One region of the Bradyrhizobium sp. PMVTL-01 genome, then DNA from elsewhere that is predicted to be linked to it. Evidence: riboswitches for the same ligand, from Rfam matches in the RefSeq annotation. Region 1 holds a riboswitch; the other holds the start of a gene.
What was found. Region 1 has a riboswitch for S-adenosylmethionine ahead of ACRQ5Q_RS39530 (O-succinylhomoserine sulfhydrylase). Riboswitches for the same ligand answer to the same signal wherever they lie in the genome.

Region 1 (14,936 bases):
CGACGAGCCCTGCTCGGCGCTCGACCCGATCTCGACCGCCAAGGTCGAGGAGCTGATCCAGGAATTGTCCGAGAACTACACGATCGCGATCGTTACCCACAACATGCAGCAGGCGGCGCGCGTCTCCGACAAGACCGCCTTCATGTATCTCGGCGAGCTGATCGAGTTCGACGACACCAGCAAGATCTTCACGTCGCCGAGCGATCGGCGCACGCAGGATTACATCACCGGCCGGTTCGGCTGAGGAGACGGGACATGGGTTCTGAACATACCGCAAAGGCCTTCGACACCGACCTCCAGGAGCTCACTCGGCTCGTCGCCGAGATGGGCGGTATCGCCGAGCGCATGATCGTCGATTCCGTCGACGCGCTGATCCGCCGCGACGTCGCGCTCGGCCAGCGCGTCGTCACCACCGATGCCGAGCTCGACGCGCTGCAGAAGAAGATCGAGGAGCGCGCCGTGCTCACGATCGCCCGCCGCCAGCCGATGGCGGTGGACCTGCGCGAGATCGTCGGCGCCATGCGCGTTGCGACCGACCTCGAGCGCATCGGCGACCTCGCCAAGAACATGGGCAAGCGCGTCGCCGCGCTCGATGCCGACTTCCATCCGCTCAAACTGTTCCGCGGCCTGGAGCACATGACCGACCTCGTGCAGCAGCAGGTCAAGTCGGTGCTGGACGCCTATGCCGCGCACGATCTGCCGGCGGCGATGGCGGTGTGGAAGGGCGACGAGGAAGTCGACGCCATCTGCACCTCGCTGTTCCGCGAACTCCTCACCTACATGATGGAGGATCCGCGCAACATCTCGTTCTGCATCCATCTGATGTTCTGTGCCAAGAACATCGAGCGGATCGGCGACCACGCCACCAACATCGCCGAGACCGTGTTCTACATGATCGAGGGTCAGGCCATCACCGACAAGCGGCCGAAGGGCGACATGACGACCTTCGCCACGACGGTCCCGAATACCTGAAGACTCAAGGAGCGACGAGCCGATGGGCGCACGCATCATGGTGGTTGAGGACGAGGAAGCTCTCACCGAGCTTCTCCGCTACAACCTCGAAGGCGACGGCTATGACGTCGAGACGGTGATGCGCGGCGACGATGCCGACACCCGCCTCAAGGAGCACATCCCCGACCTGATCGTGCTCGACTGGATGCTGCCGGGGCTCTCCGGCATCGAGCTGTGCCGGAGGCTGCGCACCCGTCCCGAGACCAAGCAGCTACCGATCATCATGCTCACCGCGCGTGGCGAGGAGAGCGAGCGGGTGCGGGGGCTTGCGACCGGCGCCGACGACTACATCGTCAAGCCGTTCTCGGTGCCCGAGCTGCTGGCGCGGGTGAAGGGCCTGTTGCGGCGCGCCAGCCCCGAGCGGCTCGCCACCGTGCTCGCCTATGGCGACATCGAGCTCGACCGCGAGAAGCGCCGCGTCGCGCGCTCGGGCCGGCCGATCGATCTCGGTCCGACCGAGTATCGCCTGCTCGAGTTCTTCCTCGAGCATCCCGGTCGCGTGTTCTCGCGCGAGCAGCTGCTCGACAGTGTCTGGGGCCGCGACATCTACATCGACGAGCGCACCGTCGACGTCCATATCGGCCGCCTGCGCAAGCTGCTCAATCTCGGCCGCGAGCAGGACCCGATCCGCACCGTCCGCGGCGCCGGCTACGCGCTCGACGATCGCTTTGCGAAGGCCGAGCAGACCTGAGAGCGGCTTCGAGCAAGCCAAACAAAAAGCGCGCCACGTGGCGCGCTTGTTTATGTCTCGGTTGTCGTCCCGGCCTCACGTCGGGACGAGGTAGTTTAAAGCCGTGCTCAGCGCGTGCCGGGCTTTGCCGGCGCGCGACGGCGGTCGGCCGCGGGCTGATACGCGACGCGCGAATGCTGGGCGCAGTAGGGCAGGCCGGAGAGCGCCTTGCCGCCGCAGAAGAAGAAATCCGGGCTCGAGGGATCGCCGACCGGCCAGTGGCAGGTCGCCTCGTTCAACTCGAGCAGCGACAGCCGCTGGCTCATCGGCACCACGTTGTCGTAGGTCACAGGCTCTGCCTCGACCTCGACCTCGAAGGCCTGCGCCAGCGCGGTGTTGCCGCGCGCAATCGGGCGGCTGACCCGCATCATGTGCTGAGCCGGGCGCGCCTTGCGCGGCCGGGGAGCTGCCGATGAGGGGCTCTTGGCGCGGCCCGACAGGCCGAGCCTGTGCACCTTGCCGATCACGGCATTACGGGTCACGTTGCCGAGCTCGGCTGCGATCTGGCTGGCCGACAATCCGGCCTCCCAGAGCTTTTTCAGCTGCTCGACGCGATCGTCGGACCAGGTCAAAACCGTCATTGCACCCTTTCCCTCGCCGTGCGGCTGCCGTCCTGGCGCCTCGCGGCGAATGCCTAAGCCTCGAAAAACCCGTGCCGCCAGAATCCCTTAAGGCTCGCCGGGCGTAACCAGAACGCCCGAACGTTTACGCCGGTACATGAGGACTTAGAGGATCAGAACTGCTGCACGAGATGTCGTATCTGACAAGCCAAACGCTACAATATGGCGTGACTCACGCGCAAGAGTCAGCCGACTCGCTTCCACATGTTCCGTGGCAAAAACCCCGCAAATCCGGCACCGCAAGACTACGGATTCAGCGTTTCCCGGGGCTTTCAGGCGGCATTGACACCCGTTCTACCCGGCATAAGATAGTGCCACGTGCCGCCCTTAAAAGGCGGCACGTTTCGTTTTCCGGGCCGGTTGATGGTGCGCTGCGTGAGCGCTTCAGGCCGTCCGCAACATCAAGTGATCGTCATGACTGACAGCGCCGCGCCGCATTTGCTCCCCGTTTTCGCCAGGGCCAACCTCGGTTTCGAGCGCGGCGAAGGCTGCTGGCTGATCGCGACCAATGGCGAGCGCTATCTCGATTTCACCTCGGGCGTCGCCGTCAACGCGCTCGGCCATGCCCATCCCGCGCTGGTCAAGGCGTTGCAGGAGCAGGCGACCAAGCTCTGGCACATGTCGAACCTGTTCCAGAGCCCGGACGGCGAGAAACTCGCGGCGCGTCTGTGCCAGGAAAGCTTCGCGGACTTCGTGTTCTTCTGCAATTCCGGCGCCGAAGCGCTGGAAGGCGTGATCAAGCTGGTCCGCCATCATCACTTCTCCAAGGGCCATGCGGAGCGCTACCGCATCATCACCTTCGAGGGCGCCTTCCACGGCCGCACGCTGGCGACGCTCGCTGCGACGGGATCTGCAAAATATCTTGAAGGGTTCGGCCCGCCGATGGACGGCTTCGACCAGGTCCCGCATGGTGACATCGAAGCCGTCAAGAAGGCGATCGGTCCGCAGACCGCCGGCATCCTGCTCGAGCCGATCCAGGGTGAGGGCGGCGTGCGATCGTCGACGCCCGCCTTCCTCAAGGCGCTGCGTCAGCTCTGCGACGAGAAGGGCCTGCTGCTCGCCTTCGACGAGGTGCAGACCGGCATGGGTCGCACCGGAGATCTGTTCGCGCATCGGCGCACCGGCGTCACACCTGACGTGATGTCGCTCGCCAAGGCGCTCGGCGGCGGCTTCCCGATCGGCGCGGTGCTGGCCACCGCGGAGGCGGCAGCCGGCATGGGGCCCGGCTCGCACGGCTCCACGTTCGGCGGGAATCCGCTGGCGATCGCGGCTGCCAATGCCGTGCTCGACATCATGCTCAAGCCCGGCTTCTTCGACCACGTGCAGAAGATGTCGCTGCTGCTCAAGCAGAAGCTCGCCTCCGTGATCGACCGTCACCCTGACGTCGTCAGCGAGGTGCGTGGCGAGGGCCTCTTGATCGGCATCAAGGCCGTGGTGCCCTCGGGCGATCTCGTTGCGGCCTTGCGCAATGAAAAGCTGCTCACGGTCGGCGCCGGCGACAATGTCGTGCGCTTCCTGCCGCCGTTGATCGTCACCGAGGCCGAGATCGAGGACAGCGTTGCGCGGCTGGAGCGCGCCTGCGCTGCGATCTCGTCCAGTCAGACCAAGCGGGCTGCAAGCTGATGAGCAAGTCGCCGAAGCACTTCCTGGACATCAACGAGCTGCCGTTGTCGGAGCTCAAGAGCATGCTCGACGCCTCCGCCGCCATGAAGGCGAAGCAGAAGGCGCAGCAGCCGGTGAAGCCGCTCGAAGGCAAGACGCTGGCGATGATCTTCGAGCGTCCCTCGACGCGCACCCGCGTCTCGTTCGACGTCGCCATGCGCCAGCTCGGCGGTGAGCCCATCATGCTCACCGGCGCCGAGATGCAGCTCGGCCGCGGCGAGACCATCGCCGACACCGCGCGCGTGCTGTCGCGCTATGTCGATGCCATCATGATCCGCATCCTCAACCATGAGGCGCTGCTGGAGCTTGCGGCGAATGCGACCGTGCCGGTCATCAACGGCCTGACGCGGCGCTCGCATCCCTGCCAGGTCATGGCGGACCTCATGACCTATCAGGAGCATCGCGGCCCGATCGAGGGCCGGACGGTGGCCTGGACCGGCGACGACAACAACGTGCTGGCCTCCTGGGCGCATGCCGCCGAGCGCTTCAAATTCCAGCTCAATGTGGCAACGCCCCCGGAGCTCGCGCCGAAGAAGGCGATGCGCGACTGGATCAAGGCGACGGGCGCGCCGATCGTGCTCGGCTCTGATCCCGAGGCCGCCGTGAAGGGCGCCGACTGCGTCGTCACCGACACCTGGGTGTCGATGGGCGACAAGGAAGGCGAGCACCGTCACAACGTGCTCAAGCCCTATCAGGTCAATGCGAAGCTGATGTCGCTGGCCAAGCCCGACGCGCTGTTCATGCACTGCCTGCCGGCCCATCGCGGCGAGGAGGTCACCGACGAGGTGATCGACGGCCCGCAATCGGTCGTGTTCGACGAGGCCGAAAACCGCCTGCACGCGCAGAAGGGCATTCTGGCTTGGTGCTTCGACGCGGTGAAGTAGCGGCGCGGTCGCGTAATATTGGATCGTCATCCTGACTTTCGTCAGGACGACACGGAATTTGTACTCGCGTGCACGAGATCCGATCGCCGGAACACACCCCCTTCCATTCCCGGCTCTCCGACCCCAGATAAAGCGCCATGGTTTTCCAATCCCCTGACATGAAAACCGGGCCTGAAGGCCCGGTCCGCGCGCCATCAGCGGTTCCGGTCGACGACGCCGTGCTGCCTTACGAGGTCGACGCGCTCGACGTGCGCGGTCGCCTGGTGCGGCTTGGCCCTGCGCTCGACGACATCCTGACCAAGCACGATTATCCAGCGCCTGTCGGCAAGCTGCTCGGCGAGGCGATCGTGCTGGCGACGCTGCTCGGTTCGGCGCTGAAATTCGAGGGCCGCTTCATCCTGCAGGCCCAGACCGACGGCCCGGTGTCGTTCCTGGTCGTCGACTACAAGGCGCCGGATCATCTGCGGGCCTATGCCCGCTACGACGCCTCGCGCGTCGGCACGGCGAAGGATTCCGGCACGCTGCTCGGCCGCGGTCATCTTGCGATGACCATCGATCAGGGCCCCGACATGAGCCGCTACCAGGGCCTCGTCGCGCTCGACGGCGGCAGCCTGGAAGATGCCGCCCACGAATATTTCCTGCGCTCCGAGCAGATCCCGACCAAGGTGCGCCTCGCCGTCGGCGAGGAGTGGCGCTCGAGCGACGGCGGCAAGCATCGCTGGCGCGCCGGCGGGATGCTGATGCAATTCCTGCCGAAGGCTCCCGAGCGCGCGCGGCAGGCGGACCTGCATCCCGGCGATGCGCCCGAAGGTGTCGAGGCGCACAGTGTCGCCGAGGACGACGCCTGGGTCGAGGCGCGCTCGCTGATCGAGACCGTCGAGGACGTCGAGCTGATCGATCCGGAGCTCTCCGGCGAGCGGCTGCTCTATCGCCTGTTTCACGAGCGTGGCGTACGCGTGTTCAAGCCGCTGTCGCTGAAGGCGCAGTGCTCCTGCTCGCGCGACGCGGTCGCGTCCATGCTGAAGAGCTTCTCGCCCGACGACCGCGCGGCGATGGTGAAGGACGACAAGGTCGTCGTGACCTGCGAGTTCTGTTCGTCGGTCTACCAGTTCACGCCGCACGAGGCGGGCGTCGAGGACGCGTAAGTCCATCCTCCGTCATTGCAAGCGCAGCGAAGCAACGACGATGTGGAGGTACGGCACGGTGCTAATTCAACACCCGCTTGTTATCCGGGCTGTCTAGCGAGAACGTCGGCACGTCGATCTCGAAGCGCTCGCCGGTTTCGCTGACCATCTGGTAGCGGCCGGTCATGAAGCCGGATGCGGTCGTGAGCGGCACGCCGGAAGTGTATTCGAACCGCTCGCCGGGGGCGAGCGTCGGCTGTTCGCCGACCACGCCCTCGCCCCTGACCTCCTGCTGGCGACCGGTGGCGTCGGTGATGATCCAGTGCCGCGTCTTGAGCTGCACCGTCTCGTCGCCGGAATTGGTGATGACGATGGTGTACGACCAGAAATAGCGGGAGCGGTCGGCCGACGACTGCTCCGGAACAAAGTTCGGCTCGACGGTCACTTCGATCTGGCGGGTCACGGCGCGGTACATGGCTGCCATCATACCGAAATCCGGCGTCGGAACCAAACCCCGAGGCGGTTTTGGCGACATCGTGCCGCCAGAATTGGCGAGGAAGTACACCCCAAGGAAAGAATCCCCAAGGGATGACATCCCCAGGGGGGAGACACCCCCATGTGATCCGGCCGCTTTGCGAGATGACGGCCGGACCGGTACACTCCTTCAACGTCGCGATTTGGGTGAGGGTTTTTAGGCCCCGATGACCATTGCCGACCAAGTGACGGGATCGAGCATCGCAGGAACCGCCAAACCTGCGGAGCCGCGTGCAGCCGCCATCACGCTGCCCGCCATCGGCGAGCGCGAACTCCGCCTTGACCTGTTCCGTGGGCTGGCGCTGTGGCTGATCTTCATCGACCATCTGCCGACGAGCCTTTTGACGTGGTTCACGATCCGCAATTACGGCTTCAGCGACGCCACGGAGATCTTCATCTTCATCTCCGGCTACACCGCCGCCTTCGTCTACGGCCGCGCGATGCTGGAGGGTGGCGTCGTCATCGCTACCGCCCGCATCCTGCGGCGGGTCTGGCAGATCTACGTCGCGCACGTCTTCCTGTTCACGATCTTCCTCGCCGAGATCTCCTACGTGGCGACCCGTTTCGAGAACCCGCTCTACACCGAAGAGATGGGGATCATGGACTTCCTCAAGCAGCCCGACATCACCATCGTGCAGGCGCTGCTGCTGCGTTTCCGTCCCGTCAACATGGACGTGCTGCCGCTGTATATCGTCCTGATGCTGGCGCTGCCCGTGATCCTGTGGTCGATGCGCTGGAAGCCCGACGTCACGCTCGGCCTTTCCGTCGTGCTCTACGCGGTGACCTGGGAATACGATCTCTACTTCTCCGCCTATCCGAACGGCTTCTGGGCCTTCAATCCGCTGGCCTGGCAATTGCTTTTCGTCTTCGGTGCATGGTGTGCGCTCGGAGGTGCGCGGCGCATGTCGCGTATTTTAGCGTCGCCGGTAACGATGTGGATCTCGATCGCCTATATCGTGGCGGCGTTCTACGTGACGCTGACCTGGTATCTGCCGCACCTGTCCCATCTGATGCCGAAGCGGCTCGAGCAATGGATGTATCCGATCGACAAGACCGATCTCGACGTTCTGCGCTTCACGCATTTCCTGGCGCTGGCCGCGCTCACGGTGCGCTTCCTGCCGCGCGACTGGCCGGGCCTGAAATCGCAGTGGCTGCGACCGCTGATCCTGTGCGGCCAGCATTCGCTCGAGATCTTCTGCCTCGGCGTCTTCCTCGCCTTCGCCGGCCATTTCATCCTGGCCGAGGTCTCCGGCGGCGCAGCCATGCATGCGCTGATTAGTCTCTCCGGAATCCTGGTCATGTGGGGCGTTGCCTGGGTGATTTCGTGGTACAAGCGCGTGGCTGACAAGAGCGGTGCGAAAACCAAAAACGCCGTCGGCAACGCCGATCTGGCGGGAGGAGGCTGATGAAGGCGAAGGTTCTCCTGAGCCTGATCCTGCTATGCGGTGGCCTCGCCGCGCCCCAGGCGCGCGCGGACGATGCTGCGCCTGCCGCTGCCGCCGCGCCCGCAGCCTGCGAATTGCCGTCTTATCTCCTCACCAGCGAAAGCCAGCTTCCCAAGGTTGCCGAGGCCGTCAAATCGGGCAAACCGCTGGAAATCCTGGTCATCGGCAGCCGCTCGACCACGATTCCGGCCTCCGAGGACGCCTCCTATCCGGCGCGCATGCAGGCCATCTTGAAGGAGAAGCTGCCACCCTCGGAGGTCGTGCACGTCTCCGTAGAAATACAGAGCAAGAAAACAGCAGAGGAGGCGGCCACCACCTTCGTTAAGCTGATGGAAGCAAAAAGGCCTACTTTGGTCATCTGGCAGACCGGGACCGTGGATGCTATCCGAGCCATCGATCCCGATGAGTTTCGCGGTGCTGTGACCGAGGGGGTTGCCGCGCTGCAAAATGCAGGGGCTGACGTCGTGTTGATGAATTTGCAGTACAGCCCGCGCACAGAGACCATGATCTCGGTGCCGCCCTATCTCGACAATATGCGGGTGGTGGCGCAGGAGCACGACATCCCGCTGTTCGATCGTTTCGCGATCATGCGGCAGTGGAATGACCAGGGTCAGTTCGACCTGTTCAGCCCGTCCCACGGGCCGGAGCTGGCGAAACAGGTCCATGATTGCCTTGGCCGGGCGTTGGCACAGTTCGTGTTTGACGCAGCCCATCTGGGGCCGGCCCAGCAGCAAAATTGAGGTCTAGCGTTAATGAGTTCTCTCCGCCCTTTTTGCCCGACGGCATGGCTGGCTATATCAGCGGCGGCAGCGCTGCTGTTGCTGACGCCGGTGTCGCAGTCGCGCGCGCAGGCGCAAGCCGCGCAGACGACGCAAGCGCCGGCGCAAACCGCTGATCCCGCTCCCGCCTCGCGTTCCCAGACCACGGGCGCCGTGACGTCCCCCGAGCAGCGTGGCATCACCGCGCGCGCCATCGACAAGGTCAAGCAGGCCGCCAAGTCTGCCGGCGATATCTTCAACCGCGTGCCATGCCTGCCGCCGAAGGGCGGCTCGAAGACGATGGGCTCGCTCCCTCATGTCGCGGCCAAGCTCGCGGCCGGCCAGCCCGTCGTGATCGTCGCGTTCGGCTCGTCGTCGACCGCCGGCTACGGCGCGAGCTCGCCCGATTTCAACTATCCGAACCGTCTCGCCGCACAGCTGCGCCGGCACTATCCGACCGCCGACATCACCGTCGTCAACGCCGGCGTGGGCGGCGAGGATGCGCCGGAGATGATGAAGCGCCTTCAGACGCAGGTGATCGACCTGCATCCGGACATGGTGATCTGGCAGGTCGGCACCAACGCCGTGCTGCGCAATCTCGATCCCGGCGATACCGCAAAACTGGTCGAGGACGGCATCTCCCGCATCCAGGCCGCCGGCGGCGCCGACATCGTGCTGGTCGATCCGCAATATTCGCCGGCCGTCAATCAGCGCAAGGAGAGCGCCGGCAAGATGGTGAAGCTGCTCGGCAAGGTCGCCGAGCTCCGCCACGTCGGCATCTTCCCGCGCTTCGAAGTGATGCGCGACTGGCACGAGAACCAGTCGATCCCGGTCGAGAGCTTCGTCATCGCCGACGGCCTGCACATGAATGACTGGGGCTACGCCTGCTTCGCCCAGCTGCTCGGCGACGACATCATCCGCTCCGTCGGGCAGATCAAGCTCGGGGTGAACGTGCCGGCGGATGTGAGGACGTATCGGCCGATGTGACGGCTCTTACCTGCTCCCGCCAGGGGAGGGCAAGGAAGATCACGCCTTCTCCAGCGCTGCGGTGATATCCTCGATCAGATCGTCCGCATGCTCCAGCCCCGCGGAGAAGCGGATGAAACCCTCGCTGATGCCGAGCGCGGCGCGGTCTTCCGGCTTGAGGCGCTGATGCGTCGTGGTGGCCGGATGCGTCACGAGGCTCTTGGCGTCGCCGAGGTTGTTCGAGATCTTCGCAAGCTTGAGCTCGTTGAGCACGCGAAACGCTGCCGCCTTGCCGCCCTTCACCTCGAAGCCGACGAGCGTCGAGCCGCCGCGCATCTGCTTCTTCACCAGCGCCGCCTGCGGATGATCGGCACGGCCGGGATAGACCAGGCGCGAGATCTTCGGATGGCTCGCCAGTACCTCGGCGACGCGCGCTGCCGTGTCGGTCTGCGCGCGCACGCGCACGCCCAGCGTCTCCAGGCCCTTGAGCAGGACCCAGGCGTTGAACGGCGAGATCGACGGGCCGGTCTGGCGCATGAAATTGTGCAGGTGCTCCGCGATGAAGGCTTCCGAGGACAGGATGATGCCGCCGAGACACCGGCCCTGGCCGTCGATGTGCTTGGTCGCGGAGTAGACGACGACGTCGGCGCCGAGCGCGAGCGGGCTTTGCCAGATCGGCGTTGCGAACACGTTGTCCACGACGAGGCGCGCGCCGCCGCTGTGCGCGATCGCGGCGATGCCGGGAATGTCGAGCACATCGAGCGTCGGGTTGGTCGGGCTCTCCAGGAAGAACGTCTTGGTGTTGGGGCGAAGTGCGCGCTGCCACTGGTCGAGATCGAGGCCGTCGACCAGCGTGGTCTCGATGCCGTAGCGCGGCAGGAGGTCCTGGATGACGTAGAGGCACGAGCCGAACAGCGCGCGGGAGGCGACCACGTGATCGCCGGCCTTCAGCGGTGCCAGGATCGCGGTCGTCACTGCGGCCATGCCGGTTGCCGCGGAGCGGGCGGCTTCGGCGCCCTCGAGCTCGATCATGCGGCGCTCGAACATCGCAATGGTCGGGTTGGAGTAGCGCGAATAGATGAAGCCAGGGTCCTCGCCCTTGAACCGCGCCTCGCACTCCTCGGCGCTGGCATAGACATAGCCTTGCGTCAGGAACAGCGCCTCCGACGTCTCGCCATATTGCGAGCGCAGGGTGCCGGAATGGACCAGGCGGGTTTCGGGGCGGTAGGCAGCAGGCGACTTCGACATAGGACCCTCCGACGTGACCATTGGAGCGAAAACGGTCACAAAAAAACCGGCCTGGATATCTCCACTGGCCGGGATCACAGAGGTCCCCGGCCTGTTTAGCGATTTATTTAACGTGGCTGCAAGCCGGCCGGCTCAAATCACCACGGGATAAGTGATGCTCATATTCCGCAATGCCCTTTCCGTCAAGGCGTCCATCGGCTAGCCCTGAAAGACTCGTATTTTCCGCATGTCCGAATGCTCTGACCCCAGATGAGGACCCCCGGTTGAGTTTCACGGTCGCCGCCGATGCCAATGGAATCCTGCCCGACCGCATGATCGCGGCGATGGCGGAGGCGGGTCTCATCCTGCCGGCCTACGACTTCGTCGAAAGCCAGATCCAGCCGGCGAGCCTCGATCTGCGTCTCGGCGACATCGCCTATCGCGTCCGCGCCAGCTTTCTCCCCGGGCCCGGCGCCACCGTCGCCGAGCGCATCGACGAATTGAAGCTGCACGAGTTCAGCCTCGCCGACGGCGCGGTGCTAGAGACCAACTGCGTCTACATCGTGCCGCTGCTCGAGAGCCTCGCGCTGCCGCCGGAAATCGTCGCAGCCGCAAATCCGAAGAGCTCGACCGGCCGGCTCGACGTCTTCACCCGCGTGATCGCCGACGGCACCCGCCGCTTCGACATGATCGGCGCCGGCTATCACGGCCCGCTCTATGCCGAGATCAGCCCGAAGACGTTTCCGGTGCTGGTGCGCGAGGGCTCGCGTCTCAGCCAGGTGCGCTTCCGCACTGGGGACGCCATCCTCAACGCCGACGAGCTCGATGGCTTGCACGCCGCCGAGCGCCTCGTCGACATCGCCGATGCCGATCTCTCCGGCGGCGTCGCCGTCTCCGTCGATCTCTCCGGCGAGAAAGGCAATGGCTTCGTCGGCTATCGCGCCAAGCGCCACACCGGCGTCGTCGACGTCGATCGCCGCGCCGGCTACGCCGTGGAAGATTTCTGGGAGCCGATCTCGGCCCGTCCCGACGGCAGCCTGATCCTCGACCCCGGCGAGTTCTACATCCTCGCCTCCAAGGAAGCCGTGCAGGTGCCGCCCGATTACGCCGCGGAGATGGTGCCGTTCGATCCCTTGGTCGGCGAATTCCGCGTGCACTATGCCGGCTTCTTCGATCCCGGCTTCGGCTATGCCGGTGCGGGCGGGCTAGGATCGCGCGCCGTGCTCGAAGTGCGCTCGCGCGAGGTGCCGTTCATCCTCGAGCACGGCCAGATCGTCGGCCGCCTCGTCTACGAGAAGATGCTGGCGCGCCCCGATGCGATGTACGGCCAGCGCATCGGCTCGAACTACCAGGCGCAGGGTCTGAAGCTGAGCAAGCATTTCCGGGTGTAATCCGGGCTACGACAGAAAGCGCCTCCGGTTGCGCCACTCCTCGCGCAATGACACACTCCCGCAAAACAACAAGCCGGGAGCGATCATGACCGCCGCAACTGACGCCGCGCAGGAAGCCGAATGGAAGCGCTGGCGCGCGGTCGCCGATCTCTACCACGCTTACTTCACCGGCCTCATCCTGACCGTCGTCACGCGCCGCGGCACTGCGGATGCGGCGGAGTTCGTGTTCCGTGTCTTCCGCCGCCAGCAGCAGGAGCGCTTCCTGCCGGGCTTGCAAAAGCTCGGGCTCAGCCATCTGCCGCCGGCGGTCGCCGCCGCGCAATACCACTATCTCTCCAACTGGATCGGCGGCGTGCATGTCGAATACATGTACGAGAGCGACCGCAAGGCCTGGATCCGCTATCCGCCGCCGCGGTGGATCTGGAAGGGCAGCGCGATCTGCGGCGTGCCGGGCGAGGTCAGCCGCGCGATGCTGCGCGGCTGGCACGCCAACAATGGCGTTGCGCTCGGCGATCTCCGCCTCGGCTTCGTCTGCACCAAGCAGAGCATCGACGGCCAGGACGGGCTCGAAGGCTACTATCACCAGTACGACCATCCGCTCGAGCCCGATCAGCGCCTGGTGTTCGCGCGGCATCTGGAGGCGCCGTTGTTCGATGCCAGGACCGCACCGGCATTGCCGGTCTCGAGCTGGCCGAAACCACGACTGGAAAAGGCCTATCGCAACTACGCGATGGAATATGTCCGCACCGCCGCGCCGGTGATGGTGCAGCAGCTCGGCCCCGAAGATGCCGGCTATCTCCTCCACCTCACCGGCAGGCTGATCGGCATGCAATATTTCGACGAGGTCGCCGCGGCGCTGTCGATGACCCGCGGTCGTGCGGGCGAGTTTGCATCGTTTCTCAATGCTCTGTTCGCCGCGCAGGATGATGCCGCCGAGATGACGCAGTCCGAAGGCGCGTTCGAACTCCGCCAACAGAACTGGAAACTGATGGACGACGTGCCCGATTATCACCCCGCCTGCGCAAAGGTGCTGGAGGGATTGTTTGAAGGGCTGGCCGCAGGTTGCGGACGACACATCGGCGTGCAGATGCGGCCGGCCGCGGGTGGCCGTCCGCCATTGGTCTGGACGATCGGGTAAGCGACAGTGTCGCCGTGCTTTGCCTCTGCCCGCGTGCGGGGAGAGGCCGGAATTTGCGACAGCAAATTCCGGGTGAGGGGGACTCTCTGCGAGTCCAGTTGCCACCGTCGTGGCGGAAGCGGCCCCTCACCCCAACCCTCTCCCGTAAGAACGGGGAGAGGGAGAGGAGGGAGAAGAGGGAGCCGCAATTCCACGCGCTGAAATGCGCTGCCGCAGGGCACGCCTGCATCAGGCGCAGGAGGAATCGGCGATTGCCGTGCTAACAAGCCTCTCGCTGCGCCTTTCGCGCGAACAAAGTCATTGGCACACCGAGTGATTGCCGCGCCGCAAATGGCGCCTGCGTCCGGGAGAGGACATGTCCGACATCGCCGAGATCCCGGTCGATGAGCAAGAGCGCCCGTTGCCGCCGCCCCCGCGCCCCGTGAGGAGCGCGCTGGTGGACGGGCCGATCCTGCGCACGCTGCTCTCCCTCGCCTGGCCGAACGTGATCGCGCTGTCGGCCGGCACCTGCACGGTGATCGCCGAGACCTCCTATATCGGCCGGCTCGGCGTCGAAGCGCTGGCCGCGATGGCGCTGGTCTTTCCGACAGTGATCCTCACCATGACCATGTCCGGCGGTGCCATGGGCGGCGCGGTCGCTTCCGCCATCGCACGCGCGCTCGGTGCCGGCGACCGCGAGCGGGCCGGCACGCTCGCCATGCACGCGATGCTGATCGGCATCAGCTTCGGCCTCGTCTTCATGCTGGGCATGCTGATCTTCGGGCCCAGGGTGCTCGAAATGCTCGGCGGCCGCGGCGATGTGCTGACGCATGCGATCGCCTACACGCAGGTATTTTTCGGCGGCGCCGTGCTGCCCTGGCTGCTCAACACCATGGCGGGCATCTTGCGGGGCACCGGCAACATGAAGCTGCCGTCGTTCCTCATCCTCAACTCGGCGGCCTGGCAGATCCTGCTCGGCGGCACGCTCGGCCTCGGGCTCGGCCCGGTGCCGCAGCTCGGCATGCGCGGCGTCGCGGCTGGCGCGCTGATCGCCTACACCATGAACATCTGCATCATGGGCTGGTACCTGTTCTCCGGCCGCGCGCGGATCGCACTGAAGCTGCGCGGCCTGCGCATCCAGTGGTCGATGTTCTTCGACATTTTCAAGGTCGGCGCCATCGCCTGCTTCTCCCCGCTGCAATCGGTGCTGACGATCTCGATCTTCACCCACATGCTGGCGAAGTTCGGCACCGCGATCCTCGCCGGCTACGGCGTCGGCGCGCGGCTGGAATTTCTGCTGACCTCGATCGCGTTCTCGTTCGGCATTGCCTGCGTGCCCATGGTCGGGATGGCGATCGGCGCCGGCCGCATCGCGCGCGCCCGGCGCATTGCGTGGATCGCCAGTGCCGCCGCCTTCGTGGCCGTCGGTGCACCGGCATGCCTCGTTGCGATCTTCCCCGATCTGTG
Region 2 (14,936 bases), 380 kb from region 1:
AGATTCTCCAGCACCACCTTCGGCTGCCGCGTCGCCTGCAGCGTTTGCGACAGGATCACGTAGTCGAAAGCGTCGTGGGGGTAATTGACGAGGTCGGTGTCGGCGTCGCCCTGCACCACCGCAAGGCCCTTGGCGACGCAACGGTTGACGCCCTCGCGCGACAGCTCGATGCCGCGGCCATCGATGCCGCGGGCCTCGAGCAGTTGAAGCAGGTCGCCGTCGCCGCAGCCGACGTCGAGCACTTTCGAACCCGGCTTGACCATCTCGGCCACCAGCAGATGGTCGGCGCGAACCTGGCCGGACTGCCCGGCCGCAACGCCGCCGAGCGGCAGCACTTCCTGCACTGACATCCTAGCCACCACAGCCATTCAATCCGCGCGCCTTGCCGGCCGATTGCAGGAAGGCGCGGGAGATGTCGAAAAACTCGGGCACGTCGAGCAGGAAGGCATCGTGGCCGCGATCGGTCTCGATCTCGGCAAACGACACCCGCGCGCTCGAGGCGTTGAGCGCATGCACCAGCGCACGCGATTCCGAGGTCGGAAACAGCCAGTCGCTGGTGAAGGAGACGACGCAGAAGCGGGTCTTGATGCCTGCGAACGCCTTTGCCAGCACGCCGTCATGGTCGGCGGCGATGTCGAAATAGTCCATCGCGCGCGTCAGGTAGAGATAGGAGTTGGCATCGAAGCGCTCGACGAAGGACGAGCCCTGGTAGCGCAGATAGGACTCGACCTGGAAGTCGGCGTCGAACGAGAAGGTCGGCAGGTCGCGATCCTGCATGCGCCGGCCGAACTTGCGATGCAGCGCGGCGTCGGAGAGATAGGTGATGTGCGCCGCCATCCGCGCCACAGCGAGGCCGCGATGCGGATGGATGCCGCGATCGGCATAGCCGCCATTGTGCCAGTCGGGATCGGCCATCACGGCCTGGCGGCCGAGCTCGTGAAACGCGATGTTCTGCGCCGAGTGTCGCGTCGAGCAGGCGATCGCGAGCGCGGAGAACACCCGGCTCGGATAGGCCGCGGTCCATTGCAGCACCTGCATGCCGCCCATCGAGCCGCCGACCACAGCGAACAACGTGTCGATGCCGAGCCGGTCGATCAGCATCGCCTGCGCGCGGACCATGTCCGGAATGGTGATGACGGGGAATTCCAGACCCCACACCTTGCCGGTGGCGGGATTGATCGAGGCGGGCCCGGTCGAGCCCATGCAGCCGCCGATCACATTGGAGCAGATGATGAAGTACCTGTCGGGATCGAGCGGGCGGCCCGGGCCGACCAGGGTCTCCCACCAGCCGGGCTTGCCGGTGACGGGATGCACATTGGCCACGTGCTGGTCGCCGGTCAGCGCATGGCAGATCAGGATCGCGTTGGAGCGGTCGGCGTTGAGCTCGCCATAGGTCTGGTAGGCGATCTGGAACGGGGAGAGATCGACGCCGCAATCGAGCGGCAATGGCTGCTCGGCGCCGAAATGCGCGATGAGCGAGCTCGGGTGATCCACCTCATGCGACCGATCGTCGGTACTGATCGCCGGGCTCGGAATCGACTTGACGACAACCATCATCGACCTCGTTTGCGACTGCCGCTCGACTGTCGCTGACATCAGGCCATGAAAAACCCGGCCTGAACGATAGGTTCGGCCGGGATCGGAAGCGTCCCCGGCCTGTTTAGCGAGTTTTTTAACGTGGCTGCAAGCCGGCCGGCTCAAATGACCACGGAACAGGCAAAAACCTACCGGCTTGGGCGGTTTTCGTCAAGTCGCGGTCCGGATCAGCCAAATTCGTCCCTGCCTCGCCGGCCGAACAGGCCGTCATTTCTCTTTGCTTTCGTCGCCCTGACTGCCTAATCAGGACGTCGATCGCAGCGGATCGGACCCTACCAGTCTCTTTGGCCGGCCCGCATTGGAACGCCTCTCAACAGTCCTGTCAGATATGTCCCAACGTCCGCCCGCGCCACCATCACTGCAGGAATTGCGCAAGGAGATCGATGCGATCGACGAGAGCATGCATCGCCTGCTGATGCAGCGCGGCGACATCATCGACCGCCTGATCCAGGTGAAGCAGACCCAGGAGGTCGGCTCGGCCTTCCGCCCGGCGCGCGAGGCCTCCATGATGCGCGAGATCGTGCAGCGTCATCGCGGCATCCTGCCGCTCGACACCGTCGAGAGCATCTGGCGCGTCATCATCTCGACCTTCACCTATGTGCAGGCGCCGTTCTCCGTGCACGCCGACATCTCGGTGAGCGAGCCCGCGATGCGCGATTCGGTCCGCTTCCATTTCGGTTTCACGGTGCCCTATGTCGCGCATTTCAGCGCGCAGGCTGCGGTCGAGGCGGTGGCGAAATCCAAGGGCGACCTGGCGCTGGTCTCGGCGACCTCCAGCCGCACACCGTGGTGGCTGGAGCTGGAGGCAGAAGGCGCACCGAAGATCATCGCGCGGATGCCCTTCGTCGAGCGCGCCGACCATCCGGCCGCGCTGCCGGTGTTCGCGATCTCGCGCGTCGCCGACAGCGCCCTGGTGACCGAGGTCGAGACATTCAGCGTGCGCGTATCAGGGTGGAATGCCGAGGTTGCGCGCACCCTGTCGCCGCTGGCCGACATCGTGGCGGTGCCCGACACCGCCTTCGACGGCGCGGCGCTGCTGGTCTCGGTCACGGCTGCGAGCAGCATCGACAAGATCAAGGCTGCCCTGATCGAGGCGGGGGCCTCGGTGCGCTCCACGGCCCTCGTCGGCAGCCACGCAACGCGCTATACGGTGGCCCCGACCGGGTCGAAATCGTAAATCGCGTACCGCCTAAGCCACTCCGGAGTTGAAGATGTCCCGCCCCGTGCCGAACCCCGGCATTCTCGATATTGCGCCCTACACGCCCGGCAAGACCCCGGTGCCGGAGCCGGGCCGCAAGGTGTTCAAGCTCTCGGCCAACGAGACGCCGTTCGGGCCCTCGCCGAAGGCGATCGAGGCCTTCAAGCGCGTGGCGGATCATCTGGAAGACTACCCCGAAGGCACCTCGCGCGTGCTGCGCGAAGCGATCGGCCGCTCGTTCGGACTCGATCCGAACCGCATCATTTGCGGCGCCGGCTCGGACGAGATCCTCAACCTGCTCGCCCACACCTATCTCGGCCAGGGCGACGAGGCGATCTCCACCAACCACGGCTTCCTGGTCTATCCGATCGCGACCATGGCGGTCGGCGCCAGGAACGTGATCGCCGAGGAGACCAACCTCACCTGCAACGTCGACGCCATCCTCAAGGTGGTCACGCCGAAGACGAAGCTGGTCTGGCTCGCCAATCCCAACAACCCGACCGGCACCTACATTCCGTTCGACGAGGTCAAGCGCCTGCGCGCCGGCCTGCCCTCGCACGTGCTGCTGGTGCTGGACGCCGCCTATTGCGACTACGTCTCGCGCAACGATTACGAAATGGGGATCGAGCTGGTCGCGACCACCGAGAACACCGTGGTGACGCACACCTTCTCCAAGATCCACGGCCTCGCCGCGCTGCGCGTCGGCTGGATGTTCGGGCCCGAGCACATCATCGACGCGGTCAACCGCATTCGCGGTCCCTTCAACGTGTCGACGCCGGCGATGTATGCCGCGGTCGCCGCGATCGAGGACACCGGCCATCAGGGGATGTCGAAGCAGTTCACCGAGACCTGGCGCAACTGGCTGACCGAGGAGATCACCAAGCTCGGCCTGAGGGTGACGCCGAGCGTTGCCAATTTCGTGCTGATCCACTTCCCGACCGACAACGGCAGGACCTCGGACGACGCCGACGCCTTCCTCACCAAGCGCGGCCTCGTTCTGCGCGCGCTGAAGAACTACGGCCTGCCGCATTCCCTGCGCATGACCATCGGCACCGAAGAGGCCAACCGCCTCGTCGTCGATGCCTTGCGCGAATTCATGGCCGGCAAATGAGCGCGAAACCGCATTTCCAGCGCGTCGCGCTGATCGGCTTCGGCCTGATCGGCGGCTCGATCGCGCGCGCTGCGAAGCTCCAGGGCCTGGCTGGCGAGATCGTCACCACCGCGCGCTCGGAGAGGACGCGCGCGCGGGTGATCGAGCTCGGCATCGTCGACCAGGTGGTGGCGACCAATGCGGAGGCCGTCAAGGACGCCGACCTCGTTATCCTCTGCATTCCTGTCGGGGCCTGCGGGCCGGTGGCGCAGGAGATCGCGCCGCATCTGAAGCCGGGCGCTGTCGTCTCCGACGTCGGCTCGGTCAAGGGCGCGGTGGTCAGGGACATGGCGCCGCATCTGCCGCAGGGCGTCCATTTCGTGCCGGCACATCCGGTCGCGGGCACCGAGCATTCGGGGCCGGATTCCGGCTTCGCCGAGCTCTTCATCAACCGCTGGTGCATTCTCACGCCGCCGGAGGGTACCGACACTGAGGCCGTCGCTCACTTGCGCGCCTTCTGGGCGGCGATGGGCGCCAAGGTCGAGGTGATGACGCCGGATCATCATGACCTCGTGCTCGCGATCACCAGCCATCTGCCGCATCTGATCGCCTACACCATCGTCGGCACCGCCGACGAGCTGGCGCAGGTGACGGAGTCCGAGGTGATCAAATTCTCAGCCGGTGGCTTCCGCGACTTCACCCGTATTGCCGCATCAGATCCGACGATGTGGCGCGACGTGTTCCTCGCCAACAAGGAAGCGGTGCTGGAGATGCTCGGCACCTTCACCGAGGATCTTGCCAAGCTGACCCGCGCGATCCGGCGCGGCGACGGCGAAGCACTGTTCGATCACTTCACCCGCACCCGCGCCATCCGCCGCGGCATCGTCGAGATCGGCCAGGATTCGGCGGCAGCAGATTTCGGCCGCCAGCACGGGCAGCTCGAGAAGAAGCCGTAGCCCCCTCTCTCCTCCGTCATTGCGAGGAGCGCAGCGACGAATCAATCCAGACTGTTTCCGACGAGAAAGCCTGGATTGCTTCGCTTCGCTCGCAATGACGAGAACTAATACAGCGGCGGGATCTGACCGACCTTGACCGGGCCGAGCAGCACGGCACCGTCGTCGAATTTCAGCGGGAAGCTGCGCGCCTTCTTGCCCTCGAGCGTGCTCTCGGTGCCGATCGAGTTGACGCCGGCCGCCAGGCCGGCATTGGCGTTCTGCTTGATGACCTTGCCGAGGCCGGGAACGGCGCGATCAAGCGCACCAAAGAGATTATTGAGGTCCTGCGACTTCACGCCGGGCGCGACGCGATCCAGCGTCGCCTGCGGTACGCCCTCTTCCAGCATCTTCTCGATCCCGAGTGCCGGGATCACGCGCTCGAGCCCGGTCACCGTCATCTGCAGCTCGCCGTCGAGTCGGCCATTGGGCGACAGGCCGAGCGTGCCGGCCGCGACTGCGATCATCTCGCCCTGCTGGATCCGCGACTGCAGGATCTCGATATGGCCGCCGGCGGCCTGGATCTCGCGGAAGCGCTGCGGCCAGGGCTTTGGCGTGAGGTCGGACAGGCCGGTGATCTTCGCCCGCGTGTCGGCCTCGAACGGCTCGGCGAGCAAGGGATGAACGCCCTGGATGCTGGCTTGCGCGACGTGGAGCACGGTCTCGATCACGGGATGATCGGCCGGCGAGCCGTCCGCAAGGCGCCCATGCAGCTCGATCTGCTTGGCGCGCGCGAGCGGCACCTGCATGCTGCCGTCGAGCCGGTTGATGTTGGGGTCGTCGAACACGAGAGAGGCGCGCTGCGGCACGGCCGGCAGGCCGACCACGCTGCTGCGCCCCTTGCTCCAGTTCACCACGAAGGTGTTTTGCGTGACGCCGTCGGTCAGCGTCGCCGGCGCCGAAAACTCGGCGATCACGAGCTTGGGATCGTAGACCTGGGCGACGACCAGGATGTTGTCGAGCCTGGCGGTGAACGGCGTCTTGCTGGCATTCTGCGAGACCAGGGCGACGCTGGCGCCGGAGCACTGGACCTCGAAGCGGAACGGGAAGCCCGCGATCGAGCGCTTGGCGCAATCATAGATGCGGCCGGACCTGGCCTCCTGCGCGCGCCAGGCGTCTGCGGCGACCTCGGCCTGCGACGCGGCATAGAACCAGAAGCAGGTCCACGCGACGGCGAGGATCAGCAGGAGAACGGGTGCGATGAAAAGGCCCCAACGGGAGCGGCGGCCTGTGGCAACGGTCATATCGGACATGCGGCGACCCTTTGGCCCCAGATTCAGGCAAATGTAAGCGGGACCGGCCCCCGACGAAAGGCCGAGAATCCGCTTCGCTTGGCGGCCCGGTTCTGCTAAAGCGCGACACGATTTGGAAACATCGTCGTCGCGCTTTAGCTCCTTGTTTGAGCATGGTCTTTGCGGAAAACCGCTTCACACTTTTCCGGATCATGCTCTAGCCGTGCCCGAAATGTCGGAAATCACCCTCCCCTCCGTCACCACAGCCAAGGGCGACCTCTGGGTGTTCGGCTACGGCTCGCTGATGTGGCGGCCGGGCTTCGAATTCGAGGAGCGCGTCCCGGCGCGGCTGGTCGGCGAGCATCGCGCGCTCTGCGTCTATTCCTTCGTGCATCGCGGCACGCCGGAGAAGCCGGGCCTGGTGCTCGGGCTCGACCGCGGCGGCGCCTGCCGCGGCATCGCCTTCCGCGTCGCCGAGAAGAACCGTGCCGACGTCGTCGCCTATTTGCGCGAACGCGAGCAGGTCACGTCGGTCTATCGCGAGGTGATGCGCTCGGTGTGGCTGGAGAATGATGCGCGCCAGCGCGTCTCGGCGCTCGCCTATGTCGTCGACCGCGGCCATGTGCAATATGCCGGCCGCTTGTCGCTCGCCGACCAGCATCGCCATGTCGTCCAGGGCCACGGCCAGTCCGGCGCCAACCGTGACTACGTGACGGCGACGGTGAAGGCCATCGAGGCCGAAGGCTTTCGCGACACGCAATTGCATCAGCTCGCGACGATGCTGCATGGTGAAGCGCATGCGCTGCACGCGCCGGCTCAGGCGGAAGATCGAGAGAACCGCTAACTCTCAGATGGCGCGTAGCTCGGGGCGATGCCGATCAACTGCTCCTGCTCTTTCCGCCCCGCTTCGACGAGGCGGGCGGTCGCCTCTTCGATCACCGTCTGCACGCGGGTGAGAAACTCGTCCTTCGGCAGGCCCGGCGGCAACGGATCGAGGAACTCGACCACCAGCGTGCCCGGATAGCGCATGAAGGTGCGGCGCGGCCAGAACAGGCCCGAGTTGAGCGCGATCGGCAGGCATTGCACGCCGCAGGACGAATAGATCTGGGCAAAGCCGGTCTTGTAGTCGGGCGGAGCGCCCGGAGCGCGGCGCGTGCCTTCCGGAAAGATCACGAGCTGCTTTCCACTGCGCACCGCCTCGCGCGCGCGCCGGGTCATGTCCAGCAGCGCCCTCACGCCGGCATTGCGGTCAATCGCGATCATCCCGGTCTTGACCAGGAACTGGCCGAACACCGGAATCTGCATGAGCTGGCGCTTGAGGATGAAGATCGGGCGGTTGAAGAAACCCGGCAGCACGAACGTTTCCCAGAACGACTGGTGCTTCGCTGCGATCACCAGCGGTCCCTGCGGGATCTTCTCGATACCCCGGAATTCCACCTTGATGTTGCAGACCACGCGCATCAAGAAAAGCGTCGCCTTCGCCCACCATTCGGCAACCGTGAGCATGGCACGCGGCGGCAAGGCGAAGGTCGGCAGCGCCACGAGCGCGAGGCAGACCAATACGGCATAGAACAGCACGTTGAACAAGAGCGAGCGCAGGAAAATCAGAAACATCGACGATCCGATTAATTGCCGGTCAGTTGGCCTGGGCAGTGGCGGGCCGCCTGGGCTGCTGACCTGCAGGCTGCTCCGATATCTCGGGTGAAAGGTCAATCCCGAAATCCTCCAGCCGCACCCTGAGTTCGGCCGCGATGTACTTGACATATTCGGACAAGAGCAACCGCAGGGTGGACGCCGAGGTCCACCACGGCTCCTCGCGCCATTTGTCGCCGACCACCGCGAACGGGATCAGCGTGGTCTGCGGCATCGCATGCGAGAATTCCACCAGCGCGCGCGGCATGTGGTAATTCGAGGTGACCACGATCAGCGACTTGAATCGTCGCCCCTCGGCCCAGCGCCGCGCCTCCGCGGCGTTGCCGCGGGTCGTGAGCGCGGTGCGGTCGAGGTCGACGCAGCAGGTCATGAAGGCCTGGTTCTCCGGCAGGGTCCGCGAGATGTCACTCGCCGTCGAGGTCGGATGCACACCGGAGATCAGCAACCGCTTGCCATAGCCCGCGGCCAGCAGCTCCATCGCATCCGACACCCGCGAGGAACCGCCAGTCAGGACCACGATGCCGTCGGCCTTGCGGTCCGGCGCGATCTCGGCGCCGCGCATCTGCGACAGGAACGCGACGAAGCCGGCCGCCGCGGCGACGAAAGCGAGCGCAATCGTCGACACGATTGTCGCGCGCAGCCAGCCGCGCGGCAGTTTCGGCGATCGATCGTCGGTCGGCGAGGTCATGCGATGCCGGTGATCCCTTCCTTGGAATGATTTTAGGACGTTTTGAGGCGAAGTGGAGTCCGGTTTGTTGAACGCTGCGTACGCAAGGGACGACGACTACTCTCTCCACATCGACGGTGTGCTCCCTCGCCCCGCTCCGGTCCGCCGAAGCCTTGGCGAAGGCGGATGCGGGGCCGCGACGAGTTTCGCTCGCGCTGAGAGGGCTGGGGTGAGGGGGACTCTCCGCGGGGACGAAGACAGTTGGACTCGCGGAGAGTCCCCCTCACCCGGAATCCGCGCTTGCAGCGCGCATTCCGGCCTGCAAGCGGGGAGAGGCGAAGAAACCTCAATCGATATCATTCAGCGTCGCGAACAGCGTCTGGCGCGAGGCGACGGCCGTAATGGCGCCGATCAGGACCGCCTGCACCGCAAGTACGACATAGCCGGACGGCCGCAGCGAGAAGGTGCCCAGCAAGGCCGCGAACTGGTCGCCGACCGGCGTTCCCGAGAACCAGCCGGCGACCGACTCGGAGAAGCCGAACACCAGCATGGCGGCGCCGCCGCCGATTACGCCGCCTTCGAGGCCGAGCCTGAGGAAATGCCGCAGGAAGCGGTTGGCGATGTAGCGGTCGCCGGCGCCGACGAAATGCAGCACCTCGACGATCGGACGGTTCGCCGCCATCGCGCCGCGGGTCGCGAACGACACCGAGATGATGGTCGCGATGATGACGAGCGCGAGGATGCCGAGGCCCGCGAGCACGGTGGCATTGGTCATCGAGCGCATGCGCTCGATCCAGGCGCGGTGATCGTCGACGCTGGCGCTCGGCGCCACTTGCGTCACGCGGGCGCGCAGGACGCCGAGATCGAGCGGCGTGCCCGGCCGCACCCGCCCGATGATCATGCGCGGCACCGGCAGATCGTCCATCGAGAGGCCGGTGCCGAGCCACGGCTCGAGCAGCTTGCCGCTCTCGTCCTTGCTGAACGGTTTGACCTCGACGATGCCGGGCTGCGCGCGCATCGCCTCGGTCACGGCCACGGTGTCGCGGTCGAGATCGCGCCCCGCTTGCGGACGGACCTGGATGGTGATCTCGCTTGCGACTTCCGACTGCCATTCCGCGGCGGAGGCGCTGACCAGCAGCACCGTGCCGGTGGTCATCGAGGCCAGGAAGGTCATGATGGCGACGACGGCGACCAGCGCGCGGCCATGGATCGAGGCGCGCGGCACGATCGGCGACATGTTGCGCGCCTTGGCCGGAAGCTGCGGACGCTCCTGTCCGAGATCGACCAGCACGCCACGCTCGTCGGTCCTACTCATAGACGTGCAACCGTCCCTGATGCAGCACCAGCCGCCGCGCCTCGTACTGGTCCATCAGGCCGATGTCGTGGGTCGCGATGATGACGGCGGTGCCGGATTTGTTGAGCTCGATGAAAAGCCGCAGCAGGCGGCGGCCGAGCGTCGGATCGACGCTGCCGGTCGGCTCGTCCGCGAGCAAAAGCTGCGGCCGCGAGATCACCGCCCGCGCGATCGCGGCGCGCTGCTTCTCGCCGCCCGACAGGATCGGCGGCAGCGCGTCCATGCGGTCGCCGAGGCCGACCCAACGCAGGAGGTCGATGACCTCCTTGCGATAGCTCGACTCGGTGCGGCCCATGACGCGGAACGGCAGCGCGACATTCTCGTAGGTCGTCATATGGTCGAGCAGTCGGAAATCCTGGAGCACGATGCCGATGCGCTTGCGCAAGTCCGCGATCTCGTCCTTGCCGAGTTGCGAGATATCGTGGCCGAAAAGATTGACGAGGCCGCGCGTCGGCCGATGCGACAGGAACAGCAGGCGCAGCAGTGAGGTCTTGCCGGCTCCGGACGGGCCGGTGAGGAACTGGAAGGAATGCGCGGGGATCTGGAAGCTGAGGTCGCGCAGAATCTCCGGCCCCAGGCCGTAACGCAATCCGACATTTTCGAACCGAACCAAGCTCAGCTCCGTTCGAGAGGGGGCGATAGACGCGGCGCGGCGCGCTGTCCTACGCGATCAACGGTTTTTGCGACCGTTATGGTTTCCGGTTCGTTAACGGTCGCCTTGTAGCATCCAGGGCAACCGGCTCTCCGGGTCATCACGACCAGTCCATGCATCAAGGCTCGTCCATGCATATCGTCTGCCCCCATTGTACGACATCCTACGCCATCAAGCCCGCGAGCCTGGGGGCGAATGGACGGACGGTCCGCTGCTCCCGCTGCAAGGAGACCTGGGTCGCCTATGCCGAGGATGCCATCGAGGAGGCGTCCATCCCGGCCATGGCCGCGGCCCGAGAGGCCGACGACCAGTCCGACCTCGCCGCGCAGTGGAACTCCTATGCCGAGTACGATACCGCCGCCGACACCCCCGTGATTGACAGCCCCTCGATCGCCAGCGACTGGCCGGCCGACGACGCCCGGGAACTCGAGGACGAGTGGTCGGCGGCGGCACGGTCCGCCGAGGAAGAAGCCGTCGGCGCACAGCACCGATCCTGGTTCCGCAGCCTGTTCAGCCGCCCCGGGGCGCGGGTGAAGCGCCCGACTCCCACTGTTGCTCCGCGAAAATCCTATTTCGGCCTGCCGACCGCCTGCGCCGCCATGGCCGCGCTGGTGCTGGCCCTGATCATGTGGCGCGGCGATGTGGTGCGGCTGCTGCCGCAGACCGCCGCGTTCTACAAGATGGTCGGGCTCGAGGTGAATCTGCGCGGGCTGGCGTTCAAGGACGTCAAGCTGTCCAGCGAGACCGTCGACGGTAAGCAGGTGCTGGTGATCGAGGGCGTGATCGTCGGCCAGGGCAAGAAGCCGCTCGACATCCCGCGGCTGCGATTTGCCGTGCGCGACGCGCAGGGCGCGGAGATCTACGCCTGGAATGCCGTGCTGGAACAGACCGTGCTGCAACCCGGCGAGCGCGCCTCCTTCCGCTCGCGCCTCGCTTCGCCCCCGCCGGAGGGCCGCAACATCGACGTTCGCTTCTTGAACCGGCGCGACATCTCCGGCGGCAGCGTGTAATCGTCGCGCGGTTGCTCCCAAGGTTGGTCTCATGCCCAAAATCCTGATCGCCGATGACGAGGATTCGATGCGCACGCTGGTGGCACGCGCCATCGCCATGGACGGCCACGAGACCGTGACCGCGCAGGATGGCGCCGAGGCGCTGGAGATCCTGACCCGCGAGGATGGCGCGTTCGATCTGCTGCTCACCGACATCCAGATGCCCGTCATGGACGGCATCGCTCTGGCGCTGTCCGCCGCGCGCGACTTCCCCGACCTGACCATCCTGCTGATGACCGGCTTTGCCGACCAGCGCGAGCGCGCGTCGAACCTCAATGCGCTGGTGCATGACGTCGTGACAAAGCCGTTCTCGGTCGCGGATATCCGCACGGCCGTGGCCGATGCGCTCGCCGCGAAGAAGCGGTAGCCGGCAGCGGTATCGCCACATCATCATTGCGAGATCATTGCGAGCGCAGCGAAAGCGATCCCGACTGCTGCCGCGGAAAGATTCTGGATTGCTTCGCTACGCTCGCAGCGACCGAGGGTTGTGGCGCGGTCGTCGCCCGGATGAGCGCAGCGACATGCGGGACCATTGGCCCCGGATGTCGCTTCGCTCATCCCGGCTAGAAGAAGGCTATCGCCTCAAAAATCCTTCAGCAGCCGCTCGATGTAATCGAGCTCGATCTGCGGGCGCGAGGGATCGCCCAAGCGGCGGCGGAGCTCTTCGAGAATGCGGCGGACGCGCTGGGCGTCGATCTCGCCGGGGATCTTGACTGTGTAGTCGTCGCTGAACTCACGGCCGTGAAGCGGCCGGCCGAGCGGGTCGGTCTGATTGGCGCCGCTCTGCTGGCGGCCGGCCCGGTTGCCGGGACCATCGCCCTGCCCGTCGCCGTCGCCCTGCTGCATCGCCTCGGCCATCTTCTGCGCACCCTTGCGCAGGGCGTCGAGCGCCTTGCCCTGCGAGTCCACGGCACCATCCGCGTTGCCCTCGCCGAGCTTCGAGCCGGCATCGCCCATCGCGCCGTCGGCGGCGTCGAGGCTGCCGTCATCATCGCCCTGGTCGCCGTCCTGATCGCCATCCTGGCCGGACTGTCCCGGATCGCCCTGCTGGCCCTTCTGCCCCGGCTGACCCTTCTGGCTCTTTTGTCCCTTCTGGGTGAGGCCGCGCTTGGCGAGCTCGTCCTGCAGCTTCTTCAGGCGATCGCGCAGCGCCTGCTGGTCCTGCTGCAGGTCCGACATCGACTGGTCGCCCTGCTTGCCGCGGGAGCGGTCGCGCCGGGAATCCTGGCCCTGCTTGAACGTCTTGTCGCGCAATTGCTGCTGCTTGCGGATCATGTCGCTGAGCTCGTTCAGCGCCTGCTCCATGTCGCTGTCGCCGGATTGCCCGGGCTGCGCCATCTGGAGATTTTCCATGATCTGCGCGAGCTGCTCGAGCATGCGCTGGGCCGCCTCGCGATTGCCCTCGCGCGCCGCCTTCTCGATCTGCTTCAGCAGCTCGTCGAGATCGCGCTGCGTGATGACGTTGCGATCGCGGCTGGAGGACTGGCTCCGCTCCGTCGCGCGCTTGTATTCCTCGAGCTTCTGGATGGCGTCGGATTGATTGCCCAGGCTCTTGCCGGATTCCTTCTGCCTCAGGCTGTCGCCGGAATCCTGCATCGCCTTTTCAGCGCTGTCGAGCAGCGCATCGGGATCCTGGTCCAGCTGGGCAGCGGCCGGCGAGACGCCACCCAGCAGCAGGGCGAAGCAGGCGATCGAGATCGCCTTGAAGACTGGCAGGCGCGCTAGCTTCCGCATTTCCGGTCCCGCGTAAACTGGTTGGCCCCGTCGTTGCCCCCCTTCGCCCGGTTGCTCGCCGACTTCCGATAGGCCTGAAGCTGCTGGCGCAGCGCGTCCTGCTGCTGCGCCAGCTCCGCGAGCTGCTCCGCCGTCGCCTTCTGGGTCTTCTGTCGCAGCTCGATCGCCTTGTCGAGGATGAGCTGAACCTCCGCCGGGAACGGCTGCCGGGGGCCGAGCGGATTCTGCTCGGCGCGCCGGGCAAGATCGCGCACCTTGCCGGCCATCGCCTCGCGGAGCTTCTGCGTCAGCACCTTGATCTCGTCCTCGCTGGCGCCGCGTTCGAGCGCATGCTTGAGCGCGTCCTGCGCCGAGCGCAGCGCGGCGTTGACGCTGCCGGCGACACCGTCGTCCTCGATGGTGACCGCGAACGCCCACATGCTCGCCACCACCTCGCGGAGCGCATCGTCGGTGCGGGCCGCCTCGAGCTGGGCAGCGAGGCTGCGCAGGCCGAGATAGCAGCCGGCATCCGGCGTGAACAATTCCGGCGCGATCATCAGCGCGTCGAGCGCGGCGTAGACGTCGGAATTCTTGTTGGCGTCGAGCGCGAGGATGCGGCGCTGCTCGATCAGCGCGCGCGCGAGCGAGTTGGTGAACAGGCGCTCGGGCAGGCGCAAGTTGAACGGCTCGCTTTTTGCCTCGTTGCCGGCCTCGTCCTTGGCGCTGAGCGTCAGCGTGACATCGGCGCCGGCATAGGGATCTTCGCTGAGGTCCTTCACCGTCTGGCCGACGCCGTTGCGGGTGCGCGCGTTCGGCAGCACCAGCGGGAATTGCGGCGGCTGGAACAGCGGCCGCGCCGCGGCCTTGCTGTCGTCCTTGCCGTCGGCGGAGCGCAGGCCGATTTGCGCCTCGGCGCCGGTGACGCCGTAATCGTCCTCGATCTTGTAGGAGAGCTGGAGCCCGCCGCGCGCCTGCCGCTCCGGATCCTTGACAAGCGAGATCGTCGGCGGACGGTCCGGCGTCGCCGCAAACGCCCATTGCGGCTGGCCGGACGGCGCACGGACATGCGCGGTGCCGTCGGCGGTGATGGCGAAATGCTTCTCGTTGGTGCCCTTGGGCGTGGCCTCGGTGGGAGCGACCTCCTTGAGACCGCCGGAGACAACGACATCGAGGTTGCCGCCGGAAGAGCGCACGATCAGGGTCGAGCCGGCGGGAACGGCGAGCGGACCGCTCGCCGGTAGCGCTGCAGCTTCCTTGTTGGCGGCCGACAGGATCACCGGCGGCCTGCCCGTGTAGAGCGGCGGCGTAACCCAGGCATCGACGCGTATGTTCGTGGGTGCCAGCACGCCGTTCCAGTCGAAGGCGGCTCCGACGCGCATCGCGCGCTCGTCGCCGGCCGCGAAGAAGGTCGCAACCAGCATCACCATGACCAGCGCGCGCAGCGCCCAGGGATCGTGGAGCGCGAGCCGCGGGCGCGGCAGACCGGCACGGATGCGCTTCAGCGAGGCCAGCGTGCGCTCGCGCTGCGCCTGCCACAGCGCCTTCGCGATCGGATCCTGCGAGGTCAGCGTATCCGCGAGCGTGGTGGCCGGGCGGTGACGAATGCCGGAGCCGCGGTCGAGCCGGCTCAGCGCCTCCTCGCGGCTCGGCCAGCGGAACTTGAGCAGGGGGAACAGCACGGCGGTCGCAACGCCGGCAAAAATGGCGAGACCGATCGCACGCGCCAGGAACGGCAGCGCA

Region 2: another riboswitch for S-adenosylmethionine. It lies ahead of metX (homoserine O-acetyltransferase MetX); the one in region 1 lies ahead of ACRQ5Q_RS39530 (O-succinylhomoserine sulfhydrylase).

Annotation. Positions count from the first base shown of each region.
Region 1 is NZ_CP193982.1:8,195,546-8,210,481, reverse strand. It holds gene pstB (phosphate ABC transporter ATP-binding protein PstB) at 1-244, shown strand, start outside; gene phoU (phosphate signaling complex protein PhoU) at 256-972, shown strand; gene phoB (phosphate regulon transcriptional regulator PhoB) at 995-1,702, shown strand; gene ACRQ5Q_RS39570 (GcrA family cell cycle regulator) at 1,810-2,322, opposite strand; gene ACRQ5Q_RS39565 (aspartate aminotransferase family protein) at 2,776-3,984, shown strand; gene argF (ornithine carbamoyltransferase) at 3,984-4,907, shown strand; gene ACRQ5Q_RS39555 (Hsp33 family molecular chaperone) at 5,045-6,052, shown strand; gene apaG (Co2+/Mg2+ efflux protein ApaG) at 6,114-6,506, opposite strand; gene ACRQ5Q_RS39545 (OpgC domain-containing protein) at 6,733-7,971, shown strand; gene ACRQ5Q_RS39540 (SGNH/GDSL hydrolase family protein) at 7,971-8,750, shown strand; gene ACRQ5Q_RS39535 (SGNH/GDSL hydrolase family protein) at 8,763-9,755, shown strand; gene ACRQ5Q_RS39530 (O-succinylhomoserine sulfhydrylase) at 9,795-10,982, opposite strand; SAM riboswitch at 11,057-11,136, opposite strand; gene ACRQ5Q_RS39525 (2'-deoxycytidine 5'-triphosphate deaminase) at 11,294-12,352, shown strand; gene ACRQ5Q_RS39520 (hypothetical protein) at 12,438-13,490, shown strand; gene ACRQ5Q_RS39515 (MATE family efflux transporter) at 13,846-14,936, shown strand, end outside.
Region 2 is NZ_CP193982.1:7,820,383-7,835,318, forward strand. It holds gene metW (methionine biosynthesis protein MetW) at 1-350, opposite strand, end outside; gene metX (homoserine O-acetyltransferase MetX) at 352-1,554, opposite strand; SAM riboswitch at 1,640-1,719, opposite strand; gene ACRQ5Q_RS37670 (chorismate mutase) at 1,925-2,773, shown strand; gene hisC (histidinol-phosphate transaminase) at 2,808-3,905, shown strand; gene ACRQ5Q_RS37680 (prephenate/arogenate dehydrogenase family protein) at 3,902-4,840, shown strand; gene ACRQ5Q_RS37685 (DUF2125 domain-containing protein) at 4,945-6,129, opposite strand; gene ACRQ5Q_RS37690 (gamma-glutamylcyclotransferase) at 6,341-6,952, shown strand; gene ACRQ5Q_RS37695 (lysophospholipid acyltransferase family protein) at 6,949-7,722, opposite strand; gene ACRQ5Q_RS37700 (YdcF family protein) at 7,745-8,449, opposite strand; gene ACRQ5Q_RS37705 (cell division protein FtsX) at 8,775-9,743, opposite strand; gene ftsE (cell division ATP-binding protein FtsE) at 9,736-10,395, opposite strand; gene ACRQ5Q_RS37715 (MJ0042-type zinc finger domain-containing protein) at 10,566-11,444, shown strand; gene ACRQ5Q_RS37720 (response regulator) at 11,476-11,850, shown strand; gene ACRQ5Q_RS37725 (DUF4175 family protein) at 12,066-13,217, opposite strand; gene ACRQ5Q_RS37730 (TIGR02302 family protein) at 13,205-14,936, opposite strand, start outside.